3 regions of the Pseudoduganella dura genome follow, and region 3 is predicted to be linked to each of the others. Evidence: predicted binding sites of a transcription regulator. Region 3 holds the regulator's gene; each other region holds the start of a gene.
What was found. Region 3 encodes FNR, which switches genes on or off when oxygen is low (the NO sensors DNR and NnrR bind a similar motif). Its sites were predicted from a motif close to TTGATNNNNATCAA; they were not measured.

Region 1 (4,013 bases), 290 kb from region 3:
ACGCGGAACGTCATCATGTCGGTAGCCGTCGACAGGTCACCCGACAGCTTCGCCGCTTCGCGACGCTGTACGAGCTTCTCGTAGTTTTCCTTGTTCACCGCGTAATCGCGGTTCAGCTGCGCCAGCTGCGCTTCCACTTCCGGCGCCTGCGTGCTCAGCGAGCGCATCGTTGCCAGGCGCGACGTGTATTCGCCGACCCGCGCCTGCAGCGAGGCGATGCGCGCTTCCTCGACCGAGAGCTGCACATTCATCTGCTGCAGCATCGGGCTGTAGTTCGCTCCAGGATCGACCGCGCGCATCTTCTTGGCTTCCAGCTTCTTGCGCTCCTCGAGCTGCGCAATCAGGCGCTTGGCCGCCACGATGTCGGGATGCTCTTCGGTGAACTGCATGCGCAGCTGGTCGAGGTTCTTTTCCACGGTCGCAATACGGCCATCGAGTTCCGGGTTGACGATCGCGCGTTCGGTGGTGTCGGTGACCGGTGCCATGTCGTCGCCGGCAATCTGGCGCTTGATCGCATTGCGCGCCTGTTCCGCTTCCAGCAATTCCAGCCGGGCCTGGCTGATTTTCTCGCTCAGGTCGCCATAGGAGGAAGCATAGTCGCCGCCCTGGCGCGGCAGCAGGCCCATGTGGCGGATCTTGAATTCCTTCAGCGCGTTCTCGCCGATGGCCAGCTTGTCTTCATACATCTTGATCTGGTCGTCGATGAACTGGATCGCTTTTTCCGATTCCTGCTTCTTGCCGCCAAAGCTGCCTTCGACAAAAATCGTCAGCAGCGACTGCACCACATCCTTGCCCAGCTTCGGGTCAGGGTTACTGTACGACAGCGTATAGATGTCGTCGCGCTCGGTGCCACCAATCTTGATCTGGCTCATCAGCTCGTCGACGAGCTTTTCGTGTTCCCGGGGACTCTTGGCCTTGATGTCGAGGTCGACCATGCGCAGCACCCGTTCCACGTTCGGGCGGCTGATCAGCGTGCGGCGCATGAACATCACCTGCTGTTCGGTGTTGGGCAGCGTGGTCATGCTGGCCATCAGCGGTTTCAGGATGCTCTGGGTATCCACATAGACACGGGCGGAAGCCTGGTAATCGTTGGGCAGCCTGGAAACAACGGTCCAGCCGACGACCGCAACAAGCCACGTGATTGCCACCGCGTACCAGCGGTACTTGCCAATTGCTTTGAGGAAGCTCAAAAGCAGGGCCATCATTTCTGCCATCTTGTTAACTCACTTTCCGCCAAGCCGATCCAGGATTTGACTACTGCGACAACTCACTCAGTCGCCTTCCTAAATATTGCTTAAATTACATCAATCGCTCTATCATACCGCAGAATTCGTTGCCTGTTGATATTAATTTTTCTTTCCAACATGTCATTGCCCACAACGTTGCAATCTGCTGACAGCGCGGAAATGTAATTCCCAAAAAGCAATCTTAATCTGCTACTACTTATCTGCTATCCTGACCTGATGAGCTCGATGACCCGCCCGATGTACTCCCTGTTGCTGGCATGCTGCGCTGCCGTCATCGCGCTTGCATCGCCGGCCCGTGCCGCGCTGAAGGACACGATCCCGGCCGTCAAGCCGTCCGTGGTCGGCGTCGGCACGCTGCTGCGTACCCGCAGCCCGGCCATTGTCTTCGTCGCCACCGGCTTCGCGGTCGGCGACGGCCTTTCCATCATCACCAATGCCCATGCACTGCCGGTACTGGACGTGGAACGGATGGAAACGCTCGGCATCGTCATCGGTACCGGCGAAAAACTCGACTTCCGCCCCGCCACCATTGCCGCCATCGACCGCGAGCACGACCTGGCCCACCTGCGGCTGACCGGCGCGCCGCTGCCAGCGTTGCGCCTGGACGGCGGCGGCACCGTTGCCGAAGGCCAGGCGCTGGCCTTCACCGGTTTTCCACTCGGCATGAGCCTTGGCCTGACGCCGGTCACGCACCGGGCGATGCTGTCGGCCATCACGCCGATTCTGTTGCCTTCGCTGACATCGCGCCGGCTCGATTCACGGACGATCAGCCAGTTGCAGCGCCGGCCGTTCCAGATCATGCAACTGGACGGCACCGCCTACCCCGGCAACAGCGGCAGTCCTGTCTACGACCCCGACAGCGGCGTCGTGCACGGCGTGCTGAACATGACTTTCCTGAAAAACCAGAAAGAAAATGCCATCAGCCAGCCGAGCGGCATTTCGTATGCAATCCCCGTTCGGTATGTACAGGAATTGTTGCAGCAAAATGCTAACGGGAAGTAAAAAATTGCCCGATCAACCCGGGCTCTCGTATAAAATAAGCAACACAAAATTTACACAACGAAAGTTACGAGCGTGTAACAAGCTGCTGCCTGCGGATGGCACGATCCCATCGCCCGTAATAACCAGACTGGAGAGTCCTGTGAAATACCAAATGCTGTTCAAATGGCTGGCGGCAGGCGCGATCATGCTGGGGGCCCTGGGCGGTTGCGCCAGTTCCGGCAACACGATGGTCGACGCGGGGCCGGCACCGGCGCCCGATTATCTGATCGGCCCGGGCGATAACGTCAGCATCATCGTCTGGCGCAATCCGGAAGTGTCGCAAAGCGTACCCGTGCGGCCGGACGGCAAGATCACCACTCCGCTGGTCGAGGACCTGGAAGCCAGCGGCAAGACGCCCACCGTGCTGGCGCGCGACATTGAAAAGGCGCTGGCCAAGTACATCCAGCAACCGGTCGTGACAGTGATCGTTACCGGCTTCACGGGCACTTACGGCGAACAGATTCGCGTGATCGGCCAGGCCGCGCGGCCACAGGCATTGCCGTACCGGCGCGACATGTCGCTGATGGATGTGCTGATCGCCGTTGGCGGTGTCACCGAATTTGCAGCAGGCAACAAGGCCACAATCATTCGCAATGTAGACGGCAAACAACAGCAATACCGCGTGCGCTTGAACGACCTGATCAAGGAAGGCGATATCTCGGCCAATGTATCGATGCGCCCTGGTGACATCCTGGTGATTCCCGAGAGCTTCTTCTAAGCTGGGTGTTCTAAGCCGGCTGAGCTGTCGAAAATCTTTACAGCATCTGAGCCAGATCAACAATGACCTCCAGCTCTTTTGCTTTAAGTCATTGATTTAGAAGGTGCAACAACCGCGATCGGTCGTCGGGAACGGTAATTGCTTACTATTTTCGCAATACCCGCCCAACCGACCGACCACCTAGAAGGAAACCCGACGTGGCCACCGAACAACAGCATGATGCCCCAGCCGCCGATGCTGCAAATGCCGCAGACCTGTCGCCCGTGGGTGCGGCACGGCGCCGCTTTACCCGCGCCGGCGTTGCCGCTTCCGGCGTATTGCTCACGCTGCACAGCCAGCCGGGCATGGCTGTTGAAGTGTGCACCACGCCATCCGGCTCCCTGTCGGGGGGCCTGCAGAGCTTCCGCGGACCGCCGCCCACGTGTGCCGGCCGCTCGCCCGGCTACTGGAAAAACCACAGCTGGCCGCGCGGTTGCAACAAGAACGAGCCCTTCACGCGGATCTTCAGCTGCAACAGCCTGAACGCGAAAACCTATGGAACCACGTCCCAGAGCGCGATCCTGGATCCGAAACAGTGGGACAAGAACGGCATCGGCCGGCACCTGATGGCGTGCTACCTGAACGTGCAGGCCGGCCTGTCGACATTCCAGACGACGGCCATGCTGCAACGCATCTGGCTCGAATACCAGGCCAAGGGTTATTACGCGCCCACGGCGGGCGTGAAATGGGATGGCGGCAAGATCGTCGATTACCTGCAAGGCACCATGTACTGATGGCCTTGTCCTGGCGCCTCGTTCCCGGCCAGGCCCTGCTGCATCGCGGCTGGGACGGCGCCTTCGTGCTGTACAACGATTTGTCCGGCGATACGCACCTGTTGTCCGAAGACGCGATGACGTTGCTGCTGGCATTGCGCGATGGCGATGTCATGCCGGAAGAGCTGGCCGCACCGGAGTTGACGGAACTGCTTGCCACGCTGCGCCAGCTCGACCTGGTCGAACCGTGCTGAT
Region 2 (4,013 bases), 710 kb from region 3:
GGGTACTGCGGATATTCCTCGAGGTAGCCCACGCGGTCGAGCCGCTGCTGGTCGCGCAGCTTGACGCGGCACAGATTGAGCACGCTGTCCTGCATCGACACGGCAACCTTCTGGCCCCGCCCGGTCACGTCGCGCGAGCGCAGCGCCGTCAGGATGCCGATCGCCAGGTGCATGCCCGTATTGCTGTCGCCCAGCGCGGCGGCGCTGACGGTCGGCGGGCCGTCGTCGAAGCCCGTGGTCGATGCCGCGCCGCCGGCGCACTGCGCCACGTTCTCGTACACCTTCAGGTCTTCATAGTGGTGGCCGTCGCTGAACCCTTTCACGGATGCCACGATCATGCCCGGATTCAGCTCGCGGATATGCTCCCAGGTAAAACCCATCCGGTCCAGCGCGCCGGGGCCGAAATTTTCCACCAGCACGTCGGATTCCTTGATCAGCTTCGTCAGGATTTCCTTGCCGTCGGCGGTCTTGGTATCGAGCGTCAGCGAGCGCTTGTTACTGTTCAACATCGTGAAATACAGCGCGTCGACGCCGGGGATGTCGCGCAGCTGCGAGCGCGTCACGTCGCCCGCGCCGGGCCGCTCCACCTTGATGACGTCGGCGCCGAACCAGGCCAGCATCTGGGTGCAGGCGGGGCCTGCCTGGACGTGTGTGAAGTCGATGATCTTGATGCCTTCCAGTGGCTTGCTCATGGTGCAGTCTCCTTGGTTTGTTGGTAACTGAGGTCGTAGCGGGGCCCCGCGCCGGCAGCGGTGCTGCCGGCGTCGTGGAAAATCGAACGTGGTGGCCTTGCTTGGTGGCGTTACATGGCGGCGTTACTTCTTCGCGGCGCTCTGCGGATTCAGGTTCGTCAGGCGCCCGCTTTCGGTACCGGCGGTTTCGTCGATGACCGCGTTGATCAGCGCCGGCTTGCCCGCGGCGATCGCCCCGGCCAGGGCGCGCGCCAGTTCTTCCGGCGTGGTGGCGTGGTAGCCGATGCCGCCGAACGCCTCGATCATCTTGTCGTAGCGGGCGTTCTTGACGAACACGGTGGGCGCGACATCCTTGCCGCCGGTGGGATTGACGTCCGTGCCGCGGTACACGCCGTTGTTGTTGAAGACGATCGTCGTCACCGGCAGTTCGTAGCGGCAGATCGTTTCGAGCTCCATGCCGGAAAAGCCGAACGCGCTGTCGCCCTCGATCGCCACCACCGGCTTGCCGCTGGTGACGGCCGCGCCGACCGCGAAGCCCATGCCGATGCCCATGATGCCCCACGTACCGGAGTCGAAGCGCTTGCGCGGCTGGTACTGGTCGATGATGCTGCGCGCGAAATCGAGCGTGTTGGCGCCTTCGTTGACCAGGTTGATGTCCGGATGGTCCTTCAGCACGTCGCGGATGGCGCGCAGCGCGCTGTGGAAGTTCATCGGCACCGGGTTCCTGTCCAGCAGCGCGGCCATCTTCGCCTGGTTCTGTTCCTTGCGCTGGGCGATGGCGCCGAGCCATTCGCCATCCGGCTGTTCGAGGCCCGCGCCGTCGAGGCCCGCCAGCAGCGCGCCGACACAGGAACCGATGTCGCCGATCAGCGGCGCGGCGATCGCCACGTTGCTGTCGATTTCGGTGGGCGCGATATCGATCTGCACGAACTGCTTGGGCTTGCCCCAGGTCTTGCCCTTGCCGTGCGACAGCAACCAGTTCAGGCGCGCGCCGACCAGCACCACCACATCCGCCTCGGCCAGCACGAAGGAGCGGGCCGCCGAAGCCGATTGCGCATGCGTATCGGGCAGCAGGCCCTTGGCCATCGACATCGGCAGGTAGGGAATGCCGGTGCGTTCGACGAAGGCGCGGATGTCGGCATCGGCCTGCGCGTAGGCGGCGCCCTTGCCGAGCAGGATCAGCGGCCGCTTCGCGCCCTTCAACAATGCCAGTGCGCGCTCGACCGAATCGGGCGCGGGAAGCTGGCGCGGCGCGGCATCGACGACCTTGATCAGCGAACGCTTCGCATGCCCCGCTTCGATCGTCTGCGCCAGCAGCTGCGCCGGCAGGTCGAGGTACACGCCGCCCGGCCGCCCGGACACGGCGGCGCGGATTGCCCGCGCGATGCCCACGCCGATGTCTTCCGCCTTCAGCACGCGGAACGCGGCCTTGGCGTGCGGACGGGCGATGTTCAGCTGGTCCATCTCCTCGTAGTCGCCCTGCTGCAGGTCAACGATCTCGCGCTCGCTGGAGCCGGAAATCAGGATCATCGGGAAGCAGTTCGTGGTGGCGTTCGCCAGCGCCGTCAGGCCGTTCAGGAAGCCGGGCGCGGAAACGGTCAGGCAGATGCCCGGCTTCTTCGTCATGTAGCCGGCGATGGCGGCCGCGTTGCCGGCGTTCTGCTCGTGGCGGAAGCCGATGAAGCGCATGCCCTCGGCCTGGGCCAGGCGGGCGAGATCCGTGATCGGTATCCCGACCAGGCCGAAAATCGTGTCGATGTCGTTGTGCTTGAGCGCGTCGATCACGAGGTGGAAGCCGTCGGTGACTTCTACCGATACGTTATGGGTCATGATTGTCTCCGGTTATTTTCGAGGTGCCTGTCGGTTCAGGCGACCTGGCCAGCCGATTCGCCCTGGAACCATCATAGCCAGCGCCTTCCATTCAAATCATTGACCGCGGTCAAGATTCACCGCATGATGTCCATCTCTGCATGTTGGCCGGTTCGCCATGACGCTCATCGCAAATCACCCGGAACGAAACATCATTCGCGCGCAGCTGAAGCAGAACGTCATCCTGAAGGAATTACGTGACAGCGAGATGGCCGCCCTGGAGCCTTACCTGACGGTGACCAATCACCAGAAGGGCGACCTGCTCCTCAACCAGGGCGTGTACGACATGCAGCAGTACTTCATCCTCGATGGCATCCTCAAGCGGCAGGTGACCAACCACGAGGCGAAGGAAATGATCCTGCGCTTTTCGTCGGAACGCGATATCGAAACGAGCTACGCGGCGTGGTGCCTGAAAACGCCGACGCCCTACAGCATCGTGTGCATGACGAAGGCGCGCGTGGCCAGCATGCCGCTGACGCAGTGGGTGGATTTCCTGCAGAGCCACAGCGTGGTGAAGCAGGCCTTCGAGTACGAGGTGATGAACCTGATGAGCGGCATCATGGCGCACACGATCACGCTGCACCTGCTCGATGCGCCGGGGCGCGTGCACCGCTTCATGCGCAAATTCCCCGAGCTGTTCGAGCGCCTGCCGAAAAAGGAACTGGCCTACTACCTGAACCTGTCGCCCGAAACGCTGAGCCGTTTGAAGCACCAGGGAAAAATCTGAAAAGCAACAGTTTTTCAGGAGCAATCGAGAAATTTATTTGCCTTATTTTTGGGCGTTTTTTCATAGACAGTCATTCATAAATTGAATGACAGATATGGCTGCCGTCAATTGGACCGGGGGTGTGCTGCCTTTATAATCAAAGGCATACACGCTTTCAACCATTCAAGGAGCAGCACATGAACGGCCTCACTGATATCGCAAAGCAACAAAATACCGGATTCTCGTTCTTCGAGTTCATCGTTTCTCTGTTCCACCTGGAACTGCGCGACAAACTGAGCGACCAGCAGCAGGACCGCGAAGAAGCAGCCTATACCTGGGGCCTGTAACACCGCCCGGCGGGCCGCCGCCCTCCGCGCCCGCGATCCGGAAAAACCGGGACAGCATGCTGTCCCGGTTTTTTTTCGCCGGCACGAACGCTACGCCGCCACGGCCTTTTGCAGCCGCACGCCGCCCCGCGCCTGCGCCATCGCCTGCTCCAGCAGCTTCACCAGCGCATAGGCCGAGTCGATGTGCGGCGACGGCGTGTCCGTCATGCGCGCCAGCTCGATGACCGAGCCCACCAGCGCGTCGATCTCGGGTCCCCGGCCGGCCTCCACGTCCTGCAGCATCGAAGTCTTGTGCTTGCCGATCTTCTCGGCGCCCTCGATCCGCCGGTCCAGCGTGACGCGGAACGCGATGCCCAGCTTGGCGGCCACGGCTTCCGCCTCGCGCATCATGTTCGCCGC
Region 3 (4,013 bases):
CAAGCAGACGATCATGAACGGCCGCCACGGCGTGATGCCGCCGATGGGCGCCGCGGTGGGTACCGACAAGGATGTCGAGAACGTGGCGCATCATGTGCTGAGCCTTTCCGGCAGCGCCGCCGCCGATCCGATCAAGAGCGTGCTCGGCAAGCGCAAGTTCGCCGCCTGCCTGGCCTGCCACGGCGCCGGCGGCACCGGCAACCCGGCGCTCGGCGCGCCGAACCTGGCGGACAAGACCTGGCTGTACGGCGGCAGCGCCGACACGATCATGGAAACCATCCGCAACGGCCGCGACAGCACCATGCCCGCGTTCGGCGACTTCCTCGGCGAAGGCAAGGTGCATGTGCTGGCCGCCTACGTGTGGGGCCTGTCCAACGAGGCGAAGTGAGCATCATGAACGCTCCAGGACCCGGGCACGTGATCCGCATGTACGAAAAGCGCCAGCCGATCCATCCGCGCGAAACGGATGGCCGCTTCGCGCGCCTGCGCTGGCTGTGCGTGTGGCTCACGCAGCTGGCCTACTACGGCACGCCGTGGCTCGCGTGGAACGGTCGCCAGGCCGTGCTGTTCGACCTGGGCGCGCGCAAGTTCTACCTGTTCGGCCTGGTGCTGTGGCCGCAGGATTTCATCTACCTTGCCGCGCTGCTGGTGATCTGCGCCTGGGGGCTGTTCCTGGTGACGGCGGTGGCCGGCCGCGTGTGGTGCGGCTTCGCCTGCCCGCAGACGGTGTACACGTCGATCTTCCTGTGGATCGAGCGCAGGATCGAAGGTTCGCGCGCGGCCCGCATCGCGCTCGACAGGCAGGGCGCCTCCCCGCGCAAGCTCGGCAAGCGCACCGCGAAGCATCTTGCATGGGGCGCCGTGGCGCTGTGGACGGGTTTCACGTTCGTCGGCTACTTCACGCCGGTGCGTGATCTGGGCAACGGCATCGCCACGCTGTCCCTCGGGCCGTGGGAATGGTTCTGGGTGCTGTTCTACAGCCTGGCCACCTACGGCAACGCCGGCTGGCTGCGCGAGCAGGTGTGCAGGTACATGTGCCCGTATGCGCGTTTCCAGAGCGCGATGTTCGACCGCGATACGCTGATCATCACCTACGACACGCAACGCGGCGAGCCGCGCGGCAAGAAGGCGGCGAACGGCGCCTGCATCGACTGCACGCTGTGCGTGCAGGTGTGCCCGGCCGGCATCGACATCCGCAACGGTTTGCAGTACGAGTGCATCGGCTGCGCGGCCTGCGTGGATGCCTGCGACAACGTGATGGACAGGACCGGCCAGCCGCGCGGCCTGATCCGCTACAGCACCGACCGCGCCATGGCGGCGAACCTGGCGCCGGCGCGGCCCCTGCAACGGGCGCTGCGCCCGCGCGTGCTGGCCTATGGCGCCGCGCTGCTGGCGGCGACGCTCGCGCTGGGCCATGCGCTGGCCACGCGCATGCCGTTGAAAATGGACGTGATCCGCGACCGCGGCTCGATGGGCCGCGAAGTCGACGGCGGCGCGATCGAGAACGTGTACCGGCTGCAGATCATGAACACTTCCGAGCGGGCGCACCGCTACCGGATCGCGGCCGCGGGCCTGCCCGGCCTGGCCCTCGCCACGGAGGATGTCGTAACGCTGGCCGCTACCGAAACGCGTGCCGTGCCGGTCCGGCTGCGCGCTCCCCACGGCGCCGGCCATGCCGGATCCAACGAGATCCGGTTCAGGCTGACGGCGCTGGACGACGCGCGCCTGTCGGTCGACGAACGCGCCGTATTCATCGTACCGCGCTGAAGGAGCAACGATGCACCCGATGACGATGTCTTCCACGCCGTGGTACCGCGAGCGCTGGCCGTGGCTGCTGATGGCCGGCCCGGCCGCAGTGCTCGCCGCCGGCGCATGGACCGGCTGGCTGGCCTTCTCGCAGCAGGATGCGCTGGTGGTGGGCGATTACTACAGGCGGGGCAAGGCGATCAACCAGGACCTGCGGCGCGACCGGGCCGCCGCCGCCATGGATGCACGGGTGGCGCTGCGCTACGACGCCGTGCACGGCGTGCTGCAAGGACGGCTCTCGGCGAATGCGCCGCCGCGCGGCACGCTGCTGCTGCACCTGGCCCATGCCACGCAACCGGGCAAGGACCTGCGCCTGCTGCTGCGCCCCGATGCGGGCGGCAGCTTCGCCGTGCCGTTGCCGCGGCTCGAACGCAGCCGCTGGGTGGTGCTGGTGGAAGACGACCGGCGCACATGGCGGCTGGAAGGGCAGTGGCGGTGGCCGGTGGAGCGGGAAGTGGTGCTGGCGGCGCGACTTGATCGGTAATGCCGCGACGGGCATGGAAAACAGGTGTCTGACACCATTTCCCGTGGAAATGGTGTCAGACACCTGAAAATCAGCTGCAGGTCTCCGTCCCCGCCGTGATCGCCTTCAGCCGCGGCAGGTCGAGCACTTCGACCTCGCGGTTCGACACGCGCAGCAGCTCCTGCTTCTTGAACTTGTTCAGCAGCCTGCTGATGCTCTCGATCGTCAGCCCCAGGTAGTTGCCGATATCCTCGCGCGACATGCGCAGCTGGAACGCGGTGTCCGAATAGCCGCGCGCCGCGTAGCGCGAACCCAGGTTGACGAGGAACGCGGCGAAGCGCTGCGTGGCCTGCATGTTCCCGAGCAGCAGCATCACGCTCTGCTCGCGCGTGATTTCCTGGCTCATCATCCGGTGGAAGTGGCGCAGCAGCGTGGGCATGTCCACCAGCAGCCGCTCCAGGCTGGCGAACGGGATCTCGCACACTTCGCTGTCTTCCAGCGCCATCGCGCTGCAATAGTGCCGGTCGGTGCTGATCGCGTCCATGCCCAGCAGTTCGCCGCCCATCTGGAAGCCCGTCACCTGTTCCTCGCCATTGGCGTTGATCTGGTATGTCTTGAAATGGCCGAGCCGGATCGCATACAGGTTCGTGAACGGGTCGCCGATGCGGAACAGGTTCTCGCCTTTCTGCACCTTGCGGCGGCGGCCGATGATCTTGTCCAGCTTGTCCATGTCGCCCACGTCGAGGCCCATCGGCAGGCACAGCTGGTGCATGCTGCAGGTCGAGCAGCGCGCCTTCAGGCTTTCGATCGTCACGCCGGGCAGCGTCAGGGAAGGCAGCTCTTGCATCATTGTCATCGTCCGGTCAAGGGTGAGCCACAGTGTACTTGATCCGCCCCGCGAGGAAAACCGTGGGGAAACTTTCATGCAGCGTGTCTTCCCGCACAGTGCGCTGCCGGCCGGGCGGCGCATAGTTCCCCGATAACATCGCGGCGAAGGGGGAAACAGTGCGTCCGCTCGGTATCAAGGCAAAAGTCGCGCTGGCGACGACCGTCACGACCATCGTGACGATCGCGCTGGTCACCGCACTGCAGGCCCAGCGCATGCAGGCGGATTTTTCGCGCGTGCTGTTTGCCCAGCAGGATGCGCTGATCACGCGCACCGCCCACGAACTCGATGAAAAAGTGATACTGCTGCGCGACATCGTGGCCGAATCGGCACGCTGGCAACCGGACGAGATCTGCAACGACGCGCCGGCCCTGCGCGCCCATTACGACTATCGCGCCGTGCTCCGGCTGTTCGACGACATCCTCGTCGTCAACCCGGCCGGCATCGTGGTGGCGGACGTGCCGGCGCTGCCGGGCCGCCCCGGCGTGAGCGTGGCGGACCGCGCCTACTTCCAGCGGGTGCTGAAGGAACGGACGGCGCTGGTCACCGAGCCGCTGATCGGCAGGGCGAACAAACAGCCGATCGTGCAGATGGTGGCGCCCGTGCTCAGCGAGGATGGCGAGGTGGCCTGCGTGCTGATCGGCGTGCTGCGGCTCTACCGGGATAACCTGCTGGGCCACCTGCGCACCGCCAGGGTGGGCCGTACCGGCTACTACTACATCGTCACGGGCTACGAACCGTCGATCTACGTGGTGCACCCCGACCCGGCGCGCCTCATGCAGCCGCGTAATCCACAAGGCTATCCGTCGACGTTGCGGGCAATCCGCGAAGGATTCGAGGGTACCGTGATCAGCACCG

Region 1: the regulator FNR is predicted to act here: its motif matches at 1,295-1,308, upstream of GJV26_RS12575 (XrtA system polysaccharide chain length determinant).
Region 2: the regulator FNR is predicted to act here: its motif matches at 2,622-2,635, upstream of oxc (oxalyl-CoA decarboxylase).

The regions. Positions count from the first base shown of each region.
Region 1 covers NZ_WNWM01000002.1:2,876,944-2,880,956, forward strand. Annotated here, with positions in the region: gene GJV26_RS12575 (XrtA system polysaccharide chain length determinant) at 1-1,205, opposite strand, end outside; gene GJV26_RS12580 (S1 family peptidase) at 1,473-2,249, shown strand; gene GJV26_RS12585 (XrtA/PEP-CTERM system exopolysaccharide export protein) at 2,401-3,006, shown strand; gene GJV26_RS12590 (hypothetical protein) at 3,204-3,779, shown strand; gene GJV26_RS12595 (HPr-rel-A system PqqD family peptide chaperone) at 3,779-4,012, shown strand.
Region 2 covers NZ_WNWM01000002.1:2,456,138-2,460,150, forward strand. Annotated here, with positions in the region: gene frc (formyl-CoA transferase) at 1-692, opposite strand, end outside; gene oxc (oxalyl-CoA decarboxylase) at 816-2,522, opposite strand; gene GJV26_RS10800 (Crp/Fnr family transcriptional regulator) at 2,680-3,288, shown strand; gene GJV26_RS10805 (hypothetical protein) at 3,465-3,614, shown strand; gene GJV26_RS10810 (2-dehydropantoate 2-reductase) at 3,705-4,013, opposite strand, start outside.
Region 3 covers NZ_WNWM01000002.1:3,170,738-3,174,750, reverse strand. Annotated here, with positions in the region: gene ccoP (cytochrome-c oxidase, cbb3-type subunit III) at 1-388, shown strand, start outside; gene ccoG (cytochrome c oxidase accessory protein CcoG) at 394-1,767, shown strand; gene GJV26_RS13890 (FixH family protein) at 1,778-2,290, shown strand; gene fnr (fumarate/nitrate reduction transcriptional regulator Fnr) at 2,361-3,119, opposite strand; gene GJV26_RS13880 (response regulator) at 3,275-4,013, shown strand, end outside.